2 linked regions of the Prochlorococcus marinus str. MIT 9313 genome follow. Each later gene encodes a partner of the first gene's protein in a complex. Links are inferred from orthologs where the notes say so. Each region holds a gene or a part of one and is shown in the gene's direction. Other genes may lie near its edges. The genes, in order: mnmG and mnmE.

Region 1 (8,905 bases):
AAGGCAAAGAACTCGGACTCATCGTGATCGACTACCTACAACTGATGGAGGGCTCCACGCCTGATAACCGTGTTCAGGAACTCTCCCGGATTACCCGCGGCCTTAAGGGCATGGCCAGGGAACTGAACGTACCTGTGATTGCCTTATCACAGCTCAGCCGTGGGGTGGAATCCCGCACCAACAAACGCCCAATGCTCAGCGACCTGCGCGAGTCAGGCTCAATCGAACAGGACGCTGACCTGGTGCTGATGATCTACCGCGACGAGTACTACAACCCAGAAACCCCCGACCGCGGCATCACCGAAGTCATCGTGACCAAGCACCGCAACGGCCCTGTCGGCACAGTAAAACTACTGTTCGAGCCTCAATTCACACGGTTCCGCAACCTGGCGGCCTAAAGCAGCAATACATTGATGATTTCTACTGTTCTCTAGAACGTCACGGGCCCCATGCCCTTCAGTGCTCCCCCAACCGAACACTTCGACGTCATCATCGTCGGCGGTGGGCACGCCGGTTGTGAAGCCGCGATTACGGCAGCGCGCTTAGGCCTAAGTACAGCTTTATTCACCCTCAACCTCGATCGGATTGCCTGGCAACCGTGTAATCCCGCAGTGGGAGGGCCAGCCAAGAGTCAACTCGTGCATGAAGTCGATGCCCTTGGGGGGGTCATCGGACGCCTGGCCGATGCGACGGCGCTGCAAAAACGTGTGCTGAATGCAAGCCGCGGCCCTGCGGTCTGGGCCTTACGCGCCCAGACCGACAAACGCCTCTATTCACGCCAAATGCTGCAGTTGCTTCAACAAACAGCCAACCTCTCTCTAAGAGAAGCGATGGTGACTGGCCTCGAAGTCAAAGGTGATCCATCGGGTGGCGGGGAGCACTGGGAGCCAGCTCAAGGACATGCAGCACAAATCACAGGCGTACGGACCTATTTCGGCAGTATTTATCGGGCCCAAGCCGTCGTGCTAACCACCGGCACGTTCCTTGGTGGTCAGATCTGGGTTGGCAATCAATCCATGCCGGCAGGTCGTGCCGGCGAGCAAGCCGCAGAAGGGCTCACCGAAGCCCTCGAGTCACTTGGCTTCCAAACCAATCGCCTCAAGACAGGCACTCCGGCCAGAGTCGATCGACGCAGCATTGCTCTCGATCAACTGGAAGAGCAACCCAGCGATGCCGCTGATCGCTTCTTCTCCTTCGACCCAACCGCCTGGGTTAGCGGTGAACAGATGAGCTGCCACATCACCCGCACCACCGCATCAACCCATCAACTGATCAAAGAGAACCTCGAACTAACGCCTATCTATGGAGGCTTTCTCGACAGCAAAGGGCCGCGTTACTGCCCATCAATCGAAGACAAGATCGTCCGTTTTGCTGACAAAGACTCTCACCAGATTTTTCTCGAACCGGAAGGTCGCGACACGCCAGAAATTTATGTGCAGGGATTCTCCACCGGACTACCTGAGCGGTTGCAACTCGACTTGCTACGCACCCTGCCAGGGCTTGAACAATGCGTCATGCTGCGGCCTGCCTATGCAGTCGATTACGACTACCTTCCCGCCACACAGCTCAGTCCTTCATTGCAAACCAAACGCGTCAAAGGGCTTTTCACTGCTGGGCAACTGAATGGCACAACCGGCTATGAAGAAGCCGCCGCCCAAGGGCTGGTTGCCGGTCTCAATGCAGCCCGTCTCGTCCAAGGCCAAGAGCAAGTGCAATTTCCGCGCGAGGGCAGCTATATCGGCACAATGATTGACGATCTTGTCAGCAAGGATCTACACGAGCCGTACCGGGTGCTCACCAGTCGAAGCGAATACCGCCTGATTTTGCGGGGCGACAACGCAGACCGACGCCTCACGCCTCTGGGCTATCAGCTAGGCCTGATTGATGCACGCCGTTGGCAGCTGTTTCAACGCAAACAAACCGCTCTAGAGGATGAAAAACAACGACTCGAAAAGCAGCGACTCAAAGCTAGCGATCCAGCCGCACCGGCCCTCGAGGCCAAAACAGGCGCAACAATCAAAGGATCCATAACTCTGGCCGATCTGCTCCGACGTCCTGGCGTGCGTAGTGCTGATCTGATCGAGCATGGCCTAGTCGATCCAGAGCTTGCCCTAGGCGTAAGAGAAGGAGCAGAAATTGATATCAAGTACAGCGGTTACCTACAACGGCAGCAACAACAAATTGATCAATTGAAGCGGCAGAGCCAAAGACGCCTACCTGCAAATCTCGACTACGCCAACATCAGCACCCTCTCTAAGGAAGCCCGCGAAAAACTAACCGCTGTAGGGCCACTCAATTTCGCTCAGGCCAGCCAGATCCCCGGTGTTAGCAAGGCAGATCTCACCGCCCTGTTGGTCTGGCTGGAACTGCAGAAGCGTCGAACCCTCGCCGCCTCTGGTCACGATCGATAACGTTGGATGTCATTGGAAACGAACGGTGCCCTCTCAGCTCACCACCTCGCGGGCCTACTGGAACCTACGAGCTGAAAAGGTGATGGACCGCGTCTTCCACGAGCAAGACAATCATCTGACCTCTGCCAGGGTGCATGTCCACGAATCACTCAAGGCGAAGCCACCTCAGTGGCAAACTCTTACTCTGTCTCTTACTGGTCTTGCCACTGCGGGGCTAATCAGCAGTGTCTGGCTAGCTCACAATTGGCAAGCCTCCCAAGCCCAGCTTGACCGAGAACGAAATTTGCTAGTCATGGAGCGGCTCAGAAAGTTACCCGCCGCATCTCGAACGACCAGCGAAGAACCCAGCATCAGCTCAAGCATTAGCGCCCAAAACACAAACTCTGAGCTGGCAGTCCTTCCCCAAACCCCGCTTGATCCTGATTGGGTCCAAAGCTTGGAGCCTGTCATCGTTCCCATCCGCGAAGAAACGTTCTCCAGCCACTCAAGTCACTTGCAGGACAATGCAAGCGAAGTCCCCGTACTTGTAGGTGTCGTACATGGCCCTAAAGGCAGCAGCTCAGCAATCTTTCAGCTGAAGCAAACCTCCGCCTCCGCAAAACCCGGAGAAAACATCGGTAGCAGTAACTGGCGCTTGGACTCTGTCAACGCCAATGGTGCCGTCATCAAAAATCAAGGTCAGCAACGTCAGCTCAACATTGGAGGCGCCTTCTGAACCAGACACCCTCAGGACTGATCTCACCAGCACGGGTCTGGGACGCCCCTAGCAAGGCAGTGCTCTCTGGTGAAGGCCCCTGGCAACTTCCCGGACCCTGGCGATTGATGCTGCTTGGGGATGGCAGCCCAACCCGCCACCTGAGACTGCTCACAGGCCATGAAGTGCAAGTCAACCTCATTGCCATGCAACCGGAACCCAATCCTGATGCAACAGCCCCGCAGGAAGTTCGCGAACTCAAACCACCTTTACTAAGGCGCCAGGTGTGGTTGATCTGCGACTCCCATACCCTGGCCTGGGCAGAAAGCTGGTGGAATTTCGATGAAGCCGAAAAGCATCTCCACAATCGCAATCAACCCATCTGGGACAGTCTCACAAAAGGCCGTTCCGAACTGTTTCGTGAAGTCGACGGACTGGGCCTTGTCGCTGCCGATTGGCTCGAATCCGCATTCGGCCAAACAGGGCCATTTTGGAGCCGTCATTATCGCTTCTTTCGCCAAGAGCGTGAACTAACAGTGATCCGAGAAGTTTTCAGCCCTGAGCTCGAGAAATGGCTCGGACCCACTCCACGACAAGAGCTTCAACTCTGTTCATGACCAGAGCTCTCGATTTGTCGATTTTTAACTTGACAACTTGCCAACTCTTGTGCTTTCGGGAAGATTATTCAAGCGGTTCCCCTCTCCATGGCACCCTCCCCAAGCTGGCTGAGCCTCACTGATCTGGGACGCATCTACGGCATCTCAGCAATCAATTGCGGCCGAGCACTACAACTGCAAGGCTTGCGCGATCGACATGGACGACCAACTCCAGGAGCCCTTGAGACTGGTGCAGCCCATAAGCACGGTCCACAAACCCCTCCACGCACAGCTCTCTGGAACGCCAAAATCTGCAAAGGCTTGCTTGAGAAAAGCGGCTACCAACCCATCAACCGAACACTTCAGGTGGAGCAATGGGCCGAACTACTTGAGGCCCTTGAAGAGGGATCGCCCTCCATCAATGCAACAGCAGAGCAAATGGCTGAAGATCTACCTGAAGAACTGGTAGGTGACGTCAATGATCAACTCGCACTGCGAGGCTGCCATTTTCGCGTAGCGCACAAACCACATCAAGCATCTTTGAGCGCTGCAGCCTGATTGAATCGCGCAGGCTCAATCTCGCCGACGACTGGAACGCGGCAAAGGTCTCCGCTCCAGCGGTCGCTTCAATGATTCTGATGCGCTTCGGTTTGAAGCGGCCTCAGGATTAAGCCGCTCTGATGGGCGACGCTGCCAACGATCAACCTGGAAGGTGGACTCATCGGGCCAATCATCCTCATGAGGCACAACCTCACTGCGAGAAGACGCAGGTTGAATCAAAGGGGGAACACGGCGAGAGATCGCTTCCAGTGGTCGCTTCACTCGCATTTCAGTGGACTGAGGCTCAGACTGCCAAGGCTCCAGCCAACCATCGTCCTCGTCCTCTTCCAACAACCATTCAAGCTTGTCACCCACCCAGCGACCAACCGTTCCCAAGCTCGCAGCGGAACGACGGTCTGTACGACCAGATCCACGCTGTCCAGGGCGGGTGCCGGCCACACCATCAACCAACTGACGACCTGTCTCAAGCCACTGATCCAAACGACGATCCAAGGGATCCCTGGACCTTTGGCGACGTTGACGACGTGTATCCATGCATCGACGTTACCGGCGCCGCCGGTGCAACCACTGCTCCCGTTGCCAACCGATTAGGGCAATCGAGACCCCACTGACCTGAAGCACCCAGAAAAACATGTCCACTCAGGCCTCCGGTAACGCAGGTTCATAGACGAACACACAGCTGGCATGCCAGCTACCCCCATAGTGACGGTCGCAACATTGCCGACAAGCAGCGCGATGAACACGTCGCTGATAAGGAGAACGAAGACCACAGCGAGGGCAAACCGCCCACCACCGCGGCGGCGTTTGAGGCACGGGAAACTGATGGCGCACACTCACCTGAAACTGGTTCTGGGCAGCGTTAATGGCGGCCATCCGGGCATGAAAGTTGGGGCCATGACTCTCCTTAACCTGCAGTACAAGATCAATCCAGGCATGGATCATTTCGTGGCAAAGAGTGCTTTCAGTAGCGGTCTGAGGCAGAAGCTCCAGCAACGGACGAGAAAGAACAATCTCGCAGCTGTTGCGGCCGTCAACCCTTAAGCCACGACGATAAAAACCTGCTGTCTTGCGCAATCGACCATCACTCCACCGCACAGACAGAAGAGGCTGAGATCCAATCGCTAGGGCGCCATTGAAATATTCCCTATTGAAGCGATGAAACAGCGGCAGCAGAGGCACCAGAGGCATTAATGCGCGTGGGGTAGGCCCTTAAATCAAGCTTTGACAGTCTGCCCACTTCACACAATCGCTGAAGAGCCATATTTCTGAAGTCGGTCAGTCAGACTCTCTTGTCAATTGCATCAAGATGATGGATCTAGCCCTGGCACGGGACATTGGGACCAAAGCCCTACTAGCTGGCGCTGGAGCCCTACTGCTCTACTGGACCATCACGGCCGTCAGGCTGGTCTTCAGTGCAAGGGGCATCAACCCCTTGGTCAAGCAGTTCTTCACTCAGGTCGCTGCAGGTCGGATTGATGCTGCCTACCTACTCACCACCAAGACCTATCGGCAGCACGTCAACAGACAACAATTCATCCGCTTCCTGGCCAGTCTGAAACTCAACCGATATCGCAACCTCAAATCCGGTCGACCTAGGCTCCAAGAAGGTCAGGTCATCCTCACCATCAAACTCAAATCTGATGGCAAAGATGAATTAAAAATGGATTTCACATTCAGCAAGATTGACGATTCATGGCGAGTCGATCGCATTGTGCCCCTCAATTGATGACCAATCGTTCTTAAGACAGCTGCGGTGACCCCGACGTCGATAACACCCCCAAAGCGGGCAGCCGAACTACGCCAACTACTCAATCAGGCCGCCCACTCTTACTACGTACTTGATACACCAACGATGGAGGATGCCGTCTACGACCGCCTCTATCGCGAGCTACTGAACCTAGAAGCTAAAGATTCATCGCTACTCACCCCAGACAGCCCCACCCAAAGGATTGGTGGAGCCCCTGCTCAAGGCTTTGCAAGTGTTCAGCATCGCATCCCATTACTCAGCCTCGACAATGCTTTCAATGTTGACGAACTAACGGGCTGGTACGTCCGACTCGCCAAGCTGCTTGGTCATCAAACCAACCCTAAAACGCCTCAACCTGATCTATCGATGGTGGGCGAACTGAAGATCGATGGCAACGCGCTAGCCCTCAGCTACGAACACGGCGTACTCATACGCGCAGCCACCCGCGGTGATGGCGCTAATGGAGAGGAGATCACAGCCAACGTCCGCACCATTGCCTCCATTCCGCTGCGATTACAACTCGTGCATCCTCCAGCCTGGCTGGAAGTGCGAGGAGAAGCGTTTATCCCGAATAGCACCTTTGCAGACATCAACACTGCCCGAGGAAAACGGGGCGACGTAGCCTTTGCCAACCCCCGCAATGCCTGTGCCGGCACGTTGCGTCAACTAGATCCCAAGGTGGTGGCCTCACGTCAGCTGGACTTCTTTGCCTACACCCTGCATCTACCAGACAACTGGCAAGCGAAAGCTCATGATCCAGCCAGACCCATGAACCAATGGGCAGCATTGCAATGGCTCCAGGCCATCGGCTTCAAAGTGAATCCAAACACCGCGTTGCTTGCGGATTTAACTGCGGTAGAAAACTTCTTCAAGCTCTGGGATGAGGATCGCCATCAACTTCCATACGCCACCGACGGAGTAGTCGTAAAGCTCAACGACTTACAACTACAAGAAACTGCAGGCTTTACTCAAAAGGCCCCACGTTGGGCGATTGCACTCAAATACGCCGCTGAAGAAGCCCCAAGCAAATTGCTAAGACTCACCTGCCAGGTGGGACGCACAGGCGCCGTAACACCTGTGGCTGAATTCGAAGCGATACCACTAGCAGGTACAAGTGTGAGCCGCGCCACACTGCACAACGCCAATCGGGTCAGCGAGCTCGATCTCCATAGCGGCGACACCATCGTGGTGCGCAAGGCCGGCGAAATCATCCCGGAAGTGATAGGTGTGTTGAGAGAACTACGACCTGCAGGAGCACAGACACTCAAGCTGCCTCATATCTGTCCGGAATGCCGATCAGACCTAGTGCGGGAAGAAGACGAAGCAGCAACACGCTGTGTCAACAGCAGCTGCCCAGCGATCCTGCGCGGAACATTACGTCACTGGGTCAGTAAAGGAGCTCTGGATGTAGATGGCCTCGGCAGCAAGCTGATCGAACAGCTGGTAAACCGCGGTCTAGTGCAATCGATTGCTGACCTCTATGCCCTCGAGGCAAGCCTTCTGGCAAGCATGGATCGTATGGGCAGTAAATCAACAGCAAACCTGATAACCGCCCTGCAAGCCTCCAAAAGCAAACCCTGGCATAAGCAGCTCTACGGCCTAGGAATCCACCATGTCGGCGAAGTCAATGCTAAAGCCCTAGCTAAAAAGTTCCCCAGCGCCGCCACACTGGCCACCGCCGCCTGCAAGGCACCCGAACAAATCACGTCAGTGTTCGGAGTCGGCAACGAAATTGCGCAGTCACTCCAACAATGGTTTGCCACCCCCGCCAATCAACAGCTTCTGGCCAAGTTGAAACAGCTAGGTATCTCCCTGGAAGCCAATGAAGACGAGCTCGCTCACGACACAGATCAAAACCAAAGAACGGTCAGCTTGGAGGGCCAAACCTTTGTATTAACAGGCACTCTGCCAACCCTGAGCCGCAGCGAAGCCCAAGCCCTGATCGAAGCCTCCGGTGGCAAAGTCAATAACTCTGTCAGCAAAAACACCAGTTATGTGGTGGCTGGAGTTGCAGCGGGCAGCAAACTGAACAAGGCCGAAAAACTTGAAGTCACGGTCCTTAACCAGGAGGAGCTGCTCAAACTTTTGGCCAGCTGAAGTTCTCCATCCCTAGGCTTTGAATCACTGCATAAGAGCATGAGCCAAGCCAACATCAACACCTGGATCAAAACAGCCTGCGGACGTGCCAAATATGCAGATCTGGCTCAACGCACTGGGGTGCTTGCACGCCTCCGGCTGAGCTGGTTCGTGTTCTTTGCCGCCCTCAAAGACTGGCAGCTAGACAACCCAGATCAACTGGATGGCTCTGAATCCTGAAGAGCTCGCTTGGCTGCAAGGCCTACCAGCCATACCACCACAACCGTGGCCAACACCCCAACAATCCTGAGAGTCCAGGTGGCCGGGTCAGCCTGGCCAGAGAGGACATCGCCAAATCGCGCCACATCTCCAGCCAGTGCACCAAAACCACAAAACAAAACAGTGCCGGGAAGAATGCCGATCAAACCGATCGAATAGTCCCGCAGGCTCACCTCACTGAGGCCATATGCAAGGTTGAGCACACTAAAAGGGAACGCCGGAGACAGGCGCGTTAAGAGCACCAACTTGAGCCCCTCACGACTCACGGCCTTCTCAACAGCCTGCAGTTTTGGCACAACTGCCAAGCGACGTCGAGCCCAATTCCTTAGCCAGTAACGTCCAAGCAGAAAGGATACCTCTGCACCCAGGCAGGCTCCGACAAACACCAGCAAACTTCCTAACCCAGTCCCGAAGAGCGCACCTGCAAGCATCGAGGCCCAGACCCCTGGCAGCAACAAGGTGACCCAAACTGCATAGAGAGGCACAAATAGAACTGCACCAATAGGTGTCTGCAAGAAAGGCAGCCAAGACTCCAACCAAG
Region 2 (8,864 bases), 120 kb from region 1 along the record:
ATCATGTTGATCGAGGAGCTATCCCATTCGTTGAAATTCACTAAGATGCTCTGTTTTTGATCTATCTCTGGATGGTTTAATAGCAGACTACGAACATTCTTGCTAATCGCGTCGATACGGGGCAGATCTTCGTAGCGAAGACTAATGCTGGCCTTGATTCTTCTGTTATACATTCGTCCAGGATTCTCGATCGGAGTAGTCGCAAAGATCGAATTTGGGATATAGAGTGGTCGACGATCAAAGGTGCGAATGCGGGTGTGATACCAGCCAATTTTCTCAACTGTTCCATCATCAAAGCTCGAGACGCTAATCCAGTCACCTTCTGAGAATGGACGAGTAAAAAAGAGCATGAACCCTGCAAGGAAATTCTGAGAAATTTGCTGTGTCCCAAAGCCGAGGCCAATGCCTGCTCCACCAAGCAAAGCGCCTACTGCTGCGGTAGACACTCCAAAAGTCACCATCAGGGCCGCGATAGTTAAAACAATGACTCCAATGGTGAAAACTCGATCCAATAAGGCGGTCAACATCGCCTCATCTCTGGGATCTTCTACCTTCAGCCAGCGTTGAATGCGATTCGATTGCAGGAGCAGTGCCCGGCCGAGATTGATCGTGGCCCAGCCCAGAGCGATCACCACCAGAGCAGTTGAGACTGCTGAACTTTTAATAGGCAACAAGGCCTTGGCTTGCAGTTCCAAGAGGTGTAACAGCCAACCCAAGTAAAGAGCTGAACTAAATCCAAGCAATAAGGGCCTTCGGATGGATCTCGCTACCAGAGGGCCAATTCGCCTGCCGTACTTATCCAGAAGAACGAGTATCAACCAAAGAACAGCTAAGAAGACAGTTCCGACCAGGATCCCTTCTTGACTCTGAAAAAAATCGATCTTGTTGAGCAGCTCTTGTTGCGTATCGGGCATGCGGCTTGATCTGGTTTGAGCAAATCTTACTGAGGAAAGTTGAATCAGGGTAGAGATAAAACTGCCTTTATCACAGCAGCCACAATTGATCAAGAGCAAGATAAGCCTCTCTCAAGAAAGTGGTCTGATCCAGAAGTGGTCTGATCAAGAAGTGGTGTGTCTACCAGTTGATTTACAAGACATAGATGCACTGTCTCTCAGTGAATCAGACGATGCCATCTTCCAGACCATTACAAACATGTAGAGGCAGACAAGCTAGATTAATCAGAGCAAGGAGGCTAACAGTCACTGGTGGCAATGCTGATTCCAGCCTGAAGTTGACCGTGTCGCTGATGCCGATCTCTTAAGTTGCGCTAAAAAATTTATTGATTCTTGCTCATCTGCTGAAGATGATCAGATTGCTGTTGGTTATAGAGTCAGCATTGCTTTAAGCAAGTTTACGATGCTCTTTTGATTAGAGGTGATCGCTTTCCCCATAAATGACTTGATTTAGAGAAGGATCAGTTTCTTGTCTGAGATGATTGAGTGCATCCTTAATCAATCCAAAAAAATCTCATTGACACCCAGGCGATCACCTGTTGATGCAAATGGCTCAATCTTAGTTGGATCACTAGTAACCAAGAATTAGCCAGTAATGTTAAGCCTGAGATTAGTTCTCATCATCGTAAGCCTGCTTAATTTAAGTCAAAGAAGCCTTGTCGGTACAAGCAAGACAAGCAAATCTACTCATGAAGATCTAAGCTATGGATTCGCTAATGCGAAGTCTGCAAACTTTTTGCGTAATGTCTGAAAACCTTTGAGCGACTTCCTGTCCATTTCAAGCAATCCATTCTCAACACACCATTGAGTCTGGTTTAAGGCCTTCAACATGTAATAAATCTCCGTCTGAGATTCAAAGGTGAACTTGACAGCCATAGGAGATTGCTCTTTTGTGGTATCTAGCCTAATAGGAATAAAAGCAAAACGAGCGCGACAAGGATTTTCGCCCGATCCTAAGTAGTGGCGAAGGTGCGATTGTGTTGCTACTTTTAATGAAAACAATCTGATTTTAGTCAGCGTTATTTGAGGCCCACCCTTGAAAGCAGGTTGATGGAGATCTGTGAAATAATGTTGTAGCTATCCAGCCTATCCTAATTGCTTGGTGCCTAGATTAATATTTGCCTATTTCACTGCTTAACCTCTATGCAGCCCGAATGAATTTCATCTTCAGCTTACATGTAAATGAGAGTTAGTTTCTATGGTGGGAATATAAATAATTCCCTATGCGATTTGCTTTAAACCTGCCTCGAGGGATTCTCTTTAAGGAGTTTCATGAGAATCTTTTGCTGCATCTTGGCCGCACGAAGAATATCTCTTTCTTGCTCGGCCAATGCTAATTCTTTCTGAAGATGATCAATGCGCAGATCAAGCTCTTTCTCACTGCTACTCATGTTGGCTTCCGATCCATTAGGGGTAGGCTTAAGGTCTTCGCAGCTTAGATTCTATCCCTTCTTTAAGGGCATCCTATCAGAAATATTATAAATATCTAAATTGAAGTAGGCCTAATGGATAGAATCGAAGCTTGAATCACAGTTGACAGACATTTGTCTTGAATTTGTTGCTGATCTTAGGATCAGCACGCCACTCCGGAGAGAGTCCTTTGGGCTCGTAGATTTCGCCAGTGCTTGCGTTGCCCATAACAATTGTGTTGCCAGTGTCAGCGTCTGACATCCACAGGAAAAGCATACGAATCGTTGGTTAACCGCTAACAATCATTAGCAAGCCTGCCGAAAGGAGGAGGATGTGGATTGAGCCTCTGCAGATATGGTTAATGCAATCACAGAGCATAGGGCTGTGAGTATTTGTTTCACTTGACCATAGAATGATTTATAATAATATATTCATTTGCGTTCACCGAATGTCGATAAGGAAGAATAGATTTTGTTGATGCAACATCACGCAGGTCCTCCTTTTTTGACCTTGACATTCGATTAAAATAGCTCTGTCACTTGTGCTAAGACGATGCCAGACTTTTCACTTCCTACTATCCTGACAATTGGAGCACTGGTAGCTCTTATTCCTATTGCATTTGGTGGCTTTCTTGCGGTCAAGCGTCGCACAATCACAAGTTAAATCATTTGTTTTACCTTGTAGGTGTCGTTTTAATATCAAACTCCAAAAAGCTCTGGGATTACTACGACACTTGCTACTTTTATTCAATCAATTCGATCCTTGATGAGCTCCTAAGTAACCTGAGTGAAGCGAGCGTCCTCAGCAGTGATTTTGATGACTGATCACTGCTGAGGCACCAAAGTGATCAAATGACCTTTAGGCAGTCAAAAAAATGGTTTGATTACTTTCAAAACGACAATTCTTAAACCAATTTCTTCCGTCATGCGCGATCAGCAGTCAATAGAACTATGTTGTCTGCTAATAAAGAGGTGATTAGCCCGGTTAAAGGTTTTGAACGATTGATCGCAGGGTTTGGGATGCCTGCCATATTTCTTGATTTGGGTAACGGTAACCTTCGTCCTCAGGTTTGGCTTATCTTGGTTATCGGAGCCTCTATATGTAGCCAATACTGCTCTTGCCCCTACACCTGAACACATTCCAAGTCTTACCCCGGGCTATGTTCGGAGTAGTGGTGTCCGTCTGCTGTGCCGGCTTGACTCTTCCCGTAAGGGCTGAAGCTGGTTGTGCAGCCTTTGAGGCTATTGGATGGAATGAAAATTTAGCCTCTGGTGCAAAGTCAGGTTTGATCACGGGTGGCAGTTGGAGATGTTCAAATACTTACGCTGCTGGGGCTGGCTTTGTATCTGATGATTATGCAGTTACTGTACATACTTGTTTTGATGAAATATTTTGCAGTGACAGAGGCTTTGAAGTAGGAGCCATATATGTTCAGGTCAATAAGGATGGAATGAAAGGAAATTTTAGAGCTAGGGGACAGGTGCTCAAGACAGATCGTAAGAGCATGAAGGTGAAGCAGGTGGATTCGGATGTCGCATATAGCTGGACTGATGGTGAATACAATGAGTTCAATACTGCATCACTGTTGATAGATCGCTAGCATTAGAGAACTTTGTCGTTGCTAGGATGAACATTAAGCAACGACTGTAAAGAAAATACCTACACCTAATCGATGGCCTAAGGTCTTTGGCCAAATTTATCTATGCCCGACTAATGCAAGTATTGAAGGGATTGACTCTTTCGCCTTCCAGGCCTATCTCCTGGGGGTTGATGTTTTTAGTGTCTATATCGTTCTACGTTGTATTGCCATAATTGCGTTAATGCTCGAATTAGCATCCATTCTGTTGCCTTTTACTGGTCCAGGAGTTGAGGTTATCATCGAACTGATTCTTTGCACACTTGTGACTTTTCTGTTAAAGTCCAGATTTTATAAAAAATAAGCTTGTCTCGATAGAGACATTATAAATGAAGAGCTTAAATGCAGAAAATTGTAGTTATTTTCCTCAGTCCAGGTCTTCTTCATCAAGGAATCGATTGGCCACAAGGGCGTCGACTACTGCGAGCAAGGCGCCGCAACCCCAGATCAAACGCCAGACCTGTTCTTCGGCAAATAAAGAGAGGCTGAGGAAGACCAACGCCAGCACCACATCGAGAAGAAGTGCACGGCGTATCAGTCTCGGGGGTAGTGAAGGCATTCTTTTCAATGAAGTGATTAGCATGACGATAAGCTAGCCCTAGAACGCTGCAGATTATTGACAAATTTCATCAAGAAAAAGATTTTTGAGTTATTTAAAGTTTGGCTGTGAGTCACACTAAAGACTTTTCGCTGCCCGCGATGTGGTAGTCAGGGGTATATACCTTAGGCTTGTAAGGGTTGATATTCCTGAGCTATTTTCATGTCCATGAAAATAGCTCCTCTGGCGTCAATTTTTCTCCATTTCCTGCAAATGATGCAATTAATAACACCAAAGAGGCAGCGTAGAATGGGCATGCTGCCAAGATTTTGTGGCGATGGATGTATGATTAAGCAATCTGTAATCTCGGTAGGCTAATTTCTATTTAGTCATGTTTACTTTGGTTTCGCCTGCGATAAATTTGTTGTCGCGATTTTGCTTTTGCTGGCCCTTTGAGCAATCCATAGACAACACAGCTTGTGAAGAGAGCCGCGATTGCTCCTACCAAACTTGATCCAAGTAAAAGGCGAGTGCTGAAGACCCAGCCTTGAGTCCAAAGATCTTGCTCATTGAGTCGAGTGAGGTCAAGGTCATTTTGCCCTTGGCCAAGTAGGGAAGAGCCAACTTGATAGTTGAACCAATAGAGCGGCAAATAGGTGATCGGGTTACTGATCCAGGTGCCTATGGCAGCCAGTACATGGTTGCCGCGCACCACACTGGCTAAGGCGACACCGAGCAGTGTCTGTAACCCGAAGAAAGGGAAGCAGCCGCTGAACACTCCCGCTGCGACCCCTCGCGCCCGTTGCCCTGGCGTTCCTTCTTGCTGCCAGAGCCAAACAAGCCAGCGGCGCAGTCGCCTGCTGATGCCCTGGAGGGTTTGCTGGATCATGGCCAGACCGAAGCAATGGTGCTGCAGGGTGGCTTTGATCGTAGGAAGGGCTGAAGGTGCCAGTGATGATGTCTTCTCCAATCCCCCATCAACAAACGATTGCCGCAGTGGCAACGGCGGTTGCACCAGGCCAAGGGGGTATTGCTGTGGTGCGGCTTTCCGGGCCAGCGGCTGAGGTCGTTGGGCGGAGTGTGGTGTCGATCCCGGGGCAACAACTTTGGGTTAGTCATCGTGTGTTGTATGGCCATGTGATGGATGAGAGCGGCAAGGAACGGATCGATGAAGTTCTTGTGTTGCTGATGAAGGGGCCACGCAGTTTCACTGGCGAGGATGTTGTGGAGATCCACTGTCATGGTGGATTGATGGCTGTTCAGCGGGTGCTTGAGCGTGTGTTGGCTCAGCCGCATGTGCGCCGGGCATTGCCTGGAGAGTTCAGCCAGCGGGCGGTGCTCAACGGCCGGCTTGACCTCACCCAGGCGGAGGCGATCAGTGAACTTGTGGCGGCGCGTAGTCGTCGAGCAGCCCAGTTGGCGATGACGGGAGTCGATGGAGGCATTCAGCGCCGCATCACCTCCCTGCGGGAAAGGTTGTTGGATCAGCTCAGTGAGCTGGAGGCCAGGGTTGATTTTGAGGAGGATCTTCCCCCTCTCGATGGTGCTGAGTTGTTACTTGAGTTGCAGTGCGTGCGCAGAGAGCTCGAACAGCTTGTTGAAGATGCCAAGCGTGGTGATGTGCTGCGCCAGGGGCTACAGGTGGCTCTGGTTGGCCGCCCCAATGTTGGTAAGAGCTCCCTGTTGAATCGCCTCAGCCGCCGGGAGCGGGCGATCGTGACGGATCTTCCTGGTACGACCAGGGATGTCTTGGAGAGCGAGATTGTGCTGGAGGGTGTGCCGATCACCTTGGTAGACACCGCAGGCATTCGCGCCACGCAGGATGCTCTGGAGCAACTAGGGATAGATCGTAGTCATCAGGCTCTCGCTGCAGCTGATGTGGCGGTGTTGGTGTTTGATCTCAGTCTGGGATGGACAGCCGACGATGCGGCGTTGCTCGCTCAGATCCCAGATGATCTGCCAAGGCTTCTTGTGGGTAATAAAGCTGATCTTCAGCCTGCCTCGATGGCTGCTTCTCTAATGGTTGCTTCGCTGGGCAATGAGGTTGATGGCAAGACTGTGGATGTGATGTTGAGTGCACTCACTGGGCAAGGAGAAGAGGCCTTGATTAAGGCTGTTTTGAAGACTTGTGGTGCCAGCGAAGCGCAGGGGTTGGTGGTTGCGCTCAATCAACGGCAGCAAGATCTTGCCGCAGCAGCAGCAATTGCTTTGGCTCGCACGCAGGAAGCAGCAGAGCACCAGTTGCCTTGGGATTTCTGGACCATTGATCTGCGGCAAGCGATCAGCAGCTTGGGTGAGATCACTGGCGAGGAGATCACAGAGGCTGTGCTTGATCGCATCTTTTCGCGGTTTTGTATTGGCAAATAAGTGAAAATAGAAACGCACTAGTGTGAATCAATAGTGGCAAAACGCTTTTTTCTGCCTAGCCAATCACGCTTGGAAAGATTGTATTTTTGTTTGCAAGATGTTTTCCATGTCAGTCTCTTCACCTTCGCTGACCCTGACTCCAGAACTGCGCAGCAGGCTTGAGAGCTGGTTGGCAGAAGATCTCGGTCGCGGTGATCTCACCGCTCCTGCTTTGCGTGGTTGTCATGGTCGTGCGTGTTGGCGAGCGAAAGCCGATGGTCTGTTTTGTGGAGGAGTGTTCGTTGAGCCATTGCTGCATGCGCTTGATCCAAAGGCCAGGGTGCAGCTTCTCGTCAGTGAAGGGGCTTCAGTTTCAGTTGGCCAAGATTTACTGCGGCTTGAGGGGCAGGCCTCAGCGTTGGCGGCTGTTGAGCGAACAGCACTGAATTTGGCGATGCGATTGTCTGGCGTGGCAACCGCAACTGCCGCACTCGTGGATCAGTTGCGTGGGTCGTCTGTGCGCTTGGCTGACACCCGTAAGACCACTCCTGGGCTACGTGTGTTGGAGAAGTACGCCGTTCGCTGTGGGGGGGGAGTGAATCACCGTTGTGGTTTGGATGATGCCGCCATGCTGAAGGAGAACCATTTGGCTTGGGCTGGCAGCATGGCTGCAGCTGTCGCCGCTGTTCGCACAAGCGCACCATGGCCAGCTCAAGTGATCGTTGAAGCTGAAACTGCCGACCAGGCTGCTGAGGCGATTCGGGCTGGAGCGAATGGTGTGCTGTTGGATGAATTTTCCCCTACTCAGTTGCAAGACTTGGTGCCGCGCTTGCGTCTATTGGCAGAGCAGAGAGCTGAAGGGCCTGTGGTTCTGGAGGCGTCTGGTGTGGACCCTGGCCAGTTGCATGCCTACGCGGCAACAGGGATTGATTTGATCTCGACGAGTGCTCCAGTGACGCGCAGCCCCTGGCTTGATATCAGCATGCGATTTGAATCAACAGCGGTTTGAATCAACGACGCCTGCCTAAGTGGTATCGAGGTTGTTCTATTTTAAGCCAATCTTGCTTGCTAACACAGCGACTGACTCAAGCTCAGCCATTAAACCCATTATTCAAAGCAACATGGGCTGATTACTTAGTCAATCCCCGTGCAGAGTTCGGTTTGTCTTTCTTTATCGCTTACTGGTGCTGCTGCTCTTGTCTTAGCTATTTCTCCCATTCAGCCTGTTGTTGCTCAAGAGGATGGCAGTACAGCAGATCTCGGCGTGATGGAGATCAACATTAAAGATACCAAATAAGTCAAATCTTCAAGTGCATGCATTCAACAACCTTAGATTGGGCTATAGATGAAGAATAGACAACTAAATCGAGGAACAACTCAAAGCATTCATCGCCAAAGTTCAAGCCGATACTACATTGCAGGAACAGCTCAAGGCAGAAGGCGCTGATGTTATTGCTATTGCCAAAGCTGCAGGCTTCTCGATCACCATAGAAGACTTAAAAGAGCATCGTAAAACCCTGTCTGATGCTGAGCTGGAAGGTTTGGCTGGGGGTGCTTTCAACCACGACTGGGGGCAAACCACGAGAAACTACAAATGTGAAACCTCCTACTGTTGCTGAGTTGTTGAGTTGTCGGTTGAAATGTGGAGCCTACACACTCAAAGCCCTTGCATTAGCAGGGGCTTTTTATTTCTTCAATGACTTCCCTATTCGCTTAAAACGGCATCCGATACCTGGCCCCATTGACTTGCAAAAAGTTACCTTGATGTCTTCTTTAGCAGGCAGCAACCACCAATAGTTTTTCGTATTCATCACAAATTTACCTCTAAATCCTTTTGCCCTAAAACTACTTATATTCCTAACTTAATCACCACAGCCTGAGAGTTTGATCTCCATCTCTGATTCCATTCGGCTTGCTAAATCTCACCGCAACCTGATGCCACTCCTCTGGGATTTGATTGAGCCGAACATCAAAAGCAAAA

Evidence for each region.
Region 2: the proteins of mnmG (region 1) and mnmE are in contact, whole or in part, in a solved structure (PDB 9HIP), measured with the Escherichia coli proteins. The link is inferred for Prochlorococcus marinus str. MIT 9313 from one-to-one orthologs.

The regions. Positions count from the first base shown.
Region 1 is NC_005071.1:2,303,303-2,312,207, forward strand. The notes cover bases 1-2,930. They hold mnmG (tRNA uridine-5-carboxymethylaminomethyl(34) synthesis enzyme MnmG), read left to right. Parts: upstream 1-449; coding sequence 450-2,411; downstream 2,412-2,930. Other genes in these bases: dnaB (replicative DNA helicase), read left to right, coding at 1-398; AKG35_RS11605 (pilus assembly protein PilZ), read left to right, coding at 2,437-2,930. In the rest of the region: more of AKG35_RS11605, read left to right, coding at 2,931-3,126; AKG35_RS11610 (chorismate lyase), read left to right, coding at 3,144-3,722; AKG35_RS11615 (hypothetical protein), read left to right, coding at 3,810-4,259; AKG35_RS11620 (hypothetical protein), read right to left, coding at 4,275-4,796; AKG35_RS11625 (SprT family zinc-dependent metalloprotease), read right to left, coding at 4,902-5,450; AKG35_RS11630 (hypothetical protein), read left to right, coding at 5,572-5,988; NAD-dependent DNA ligase LigA, read left to right, coding at 6,016-8,106; AKG35_RS11640 (hypothetical protein), read left to right, coding at 8,146-8,325; AKG35_RS11645 (TVP38/TMEM64 family protein), read right to left, coding at 8,301-8,905. UniProt on the Escherichia coli protein: NAD-binding protein involved in the addition of a carboxymethylaminomethyl (cmnm) group at the wobble position (U34) of certain tRNAs, forming tRNA-cmnm(5)s(2)U34.
Region 2 is NC_005071.1:2,179,686-2,188,549, reverse strand. The notes cover bases 4,811-7,699. They hold mnmE (tRNA uridine-5-carboxymethylaminomethyl(34) synthesis GTPase MnmE), read left to right. Parts: upstream 4,811-5,494; coding sequence 5,495-6,904; downstream 6,905-7,699. Other genes in these bases: nadC (carboxylating nicotinate-nucleotide diphosphorylase), read left to right, coding at 7,002-7,699; AKG35_RS11045 (DUF2062 domain-containing protein), read right to left, coding at 4,923-5,426. In the rest of the region: AKG35_RS11060 (mechanosensitive ion channel family protein), read right to left, coding at 1-914; AKG35_RS13090 (hypothetical protein), read right to left, coding at 2,189-2,344; AKG35_RS11055 (Paralytic/GBP/PSP peptide), read left to right, coding at 3,559-3,963; AKG35_RS11050 (hypothetical protein), read right to left, coding at 4,367-4,558; more of nadC, read left to right, coding at 7,700-7,892; AKG35_RS13360 (hypothetical protein), read left to right, coding at 8,031-8,180; AKG35_RS11030 (Nif11-like leader peptide family natural product precursor), read left to right, coding at 8,248-8,502; AKG35_RS11025 (transposase), read right to left, coding at 8,750-8,864. UniProt on the Escherichia coli protein: Exhibits a very high intrinsic GTPase hydrolysis rate. Involved in the addition of a carboxymethylaminomethyl (cmnm) group at the wobble position (U34) of certain tRNAs, forming tRNA-cmnm(5)s(2)U34.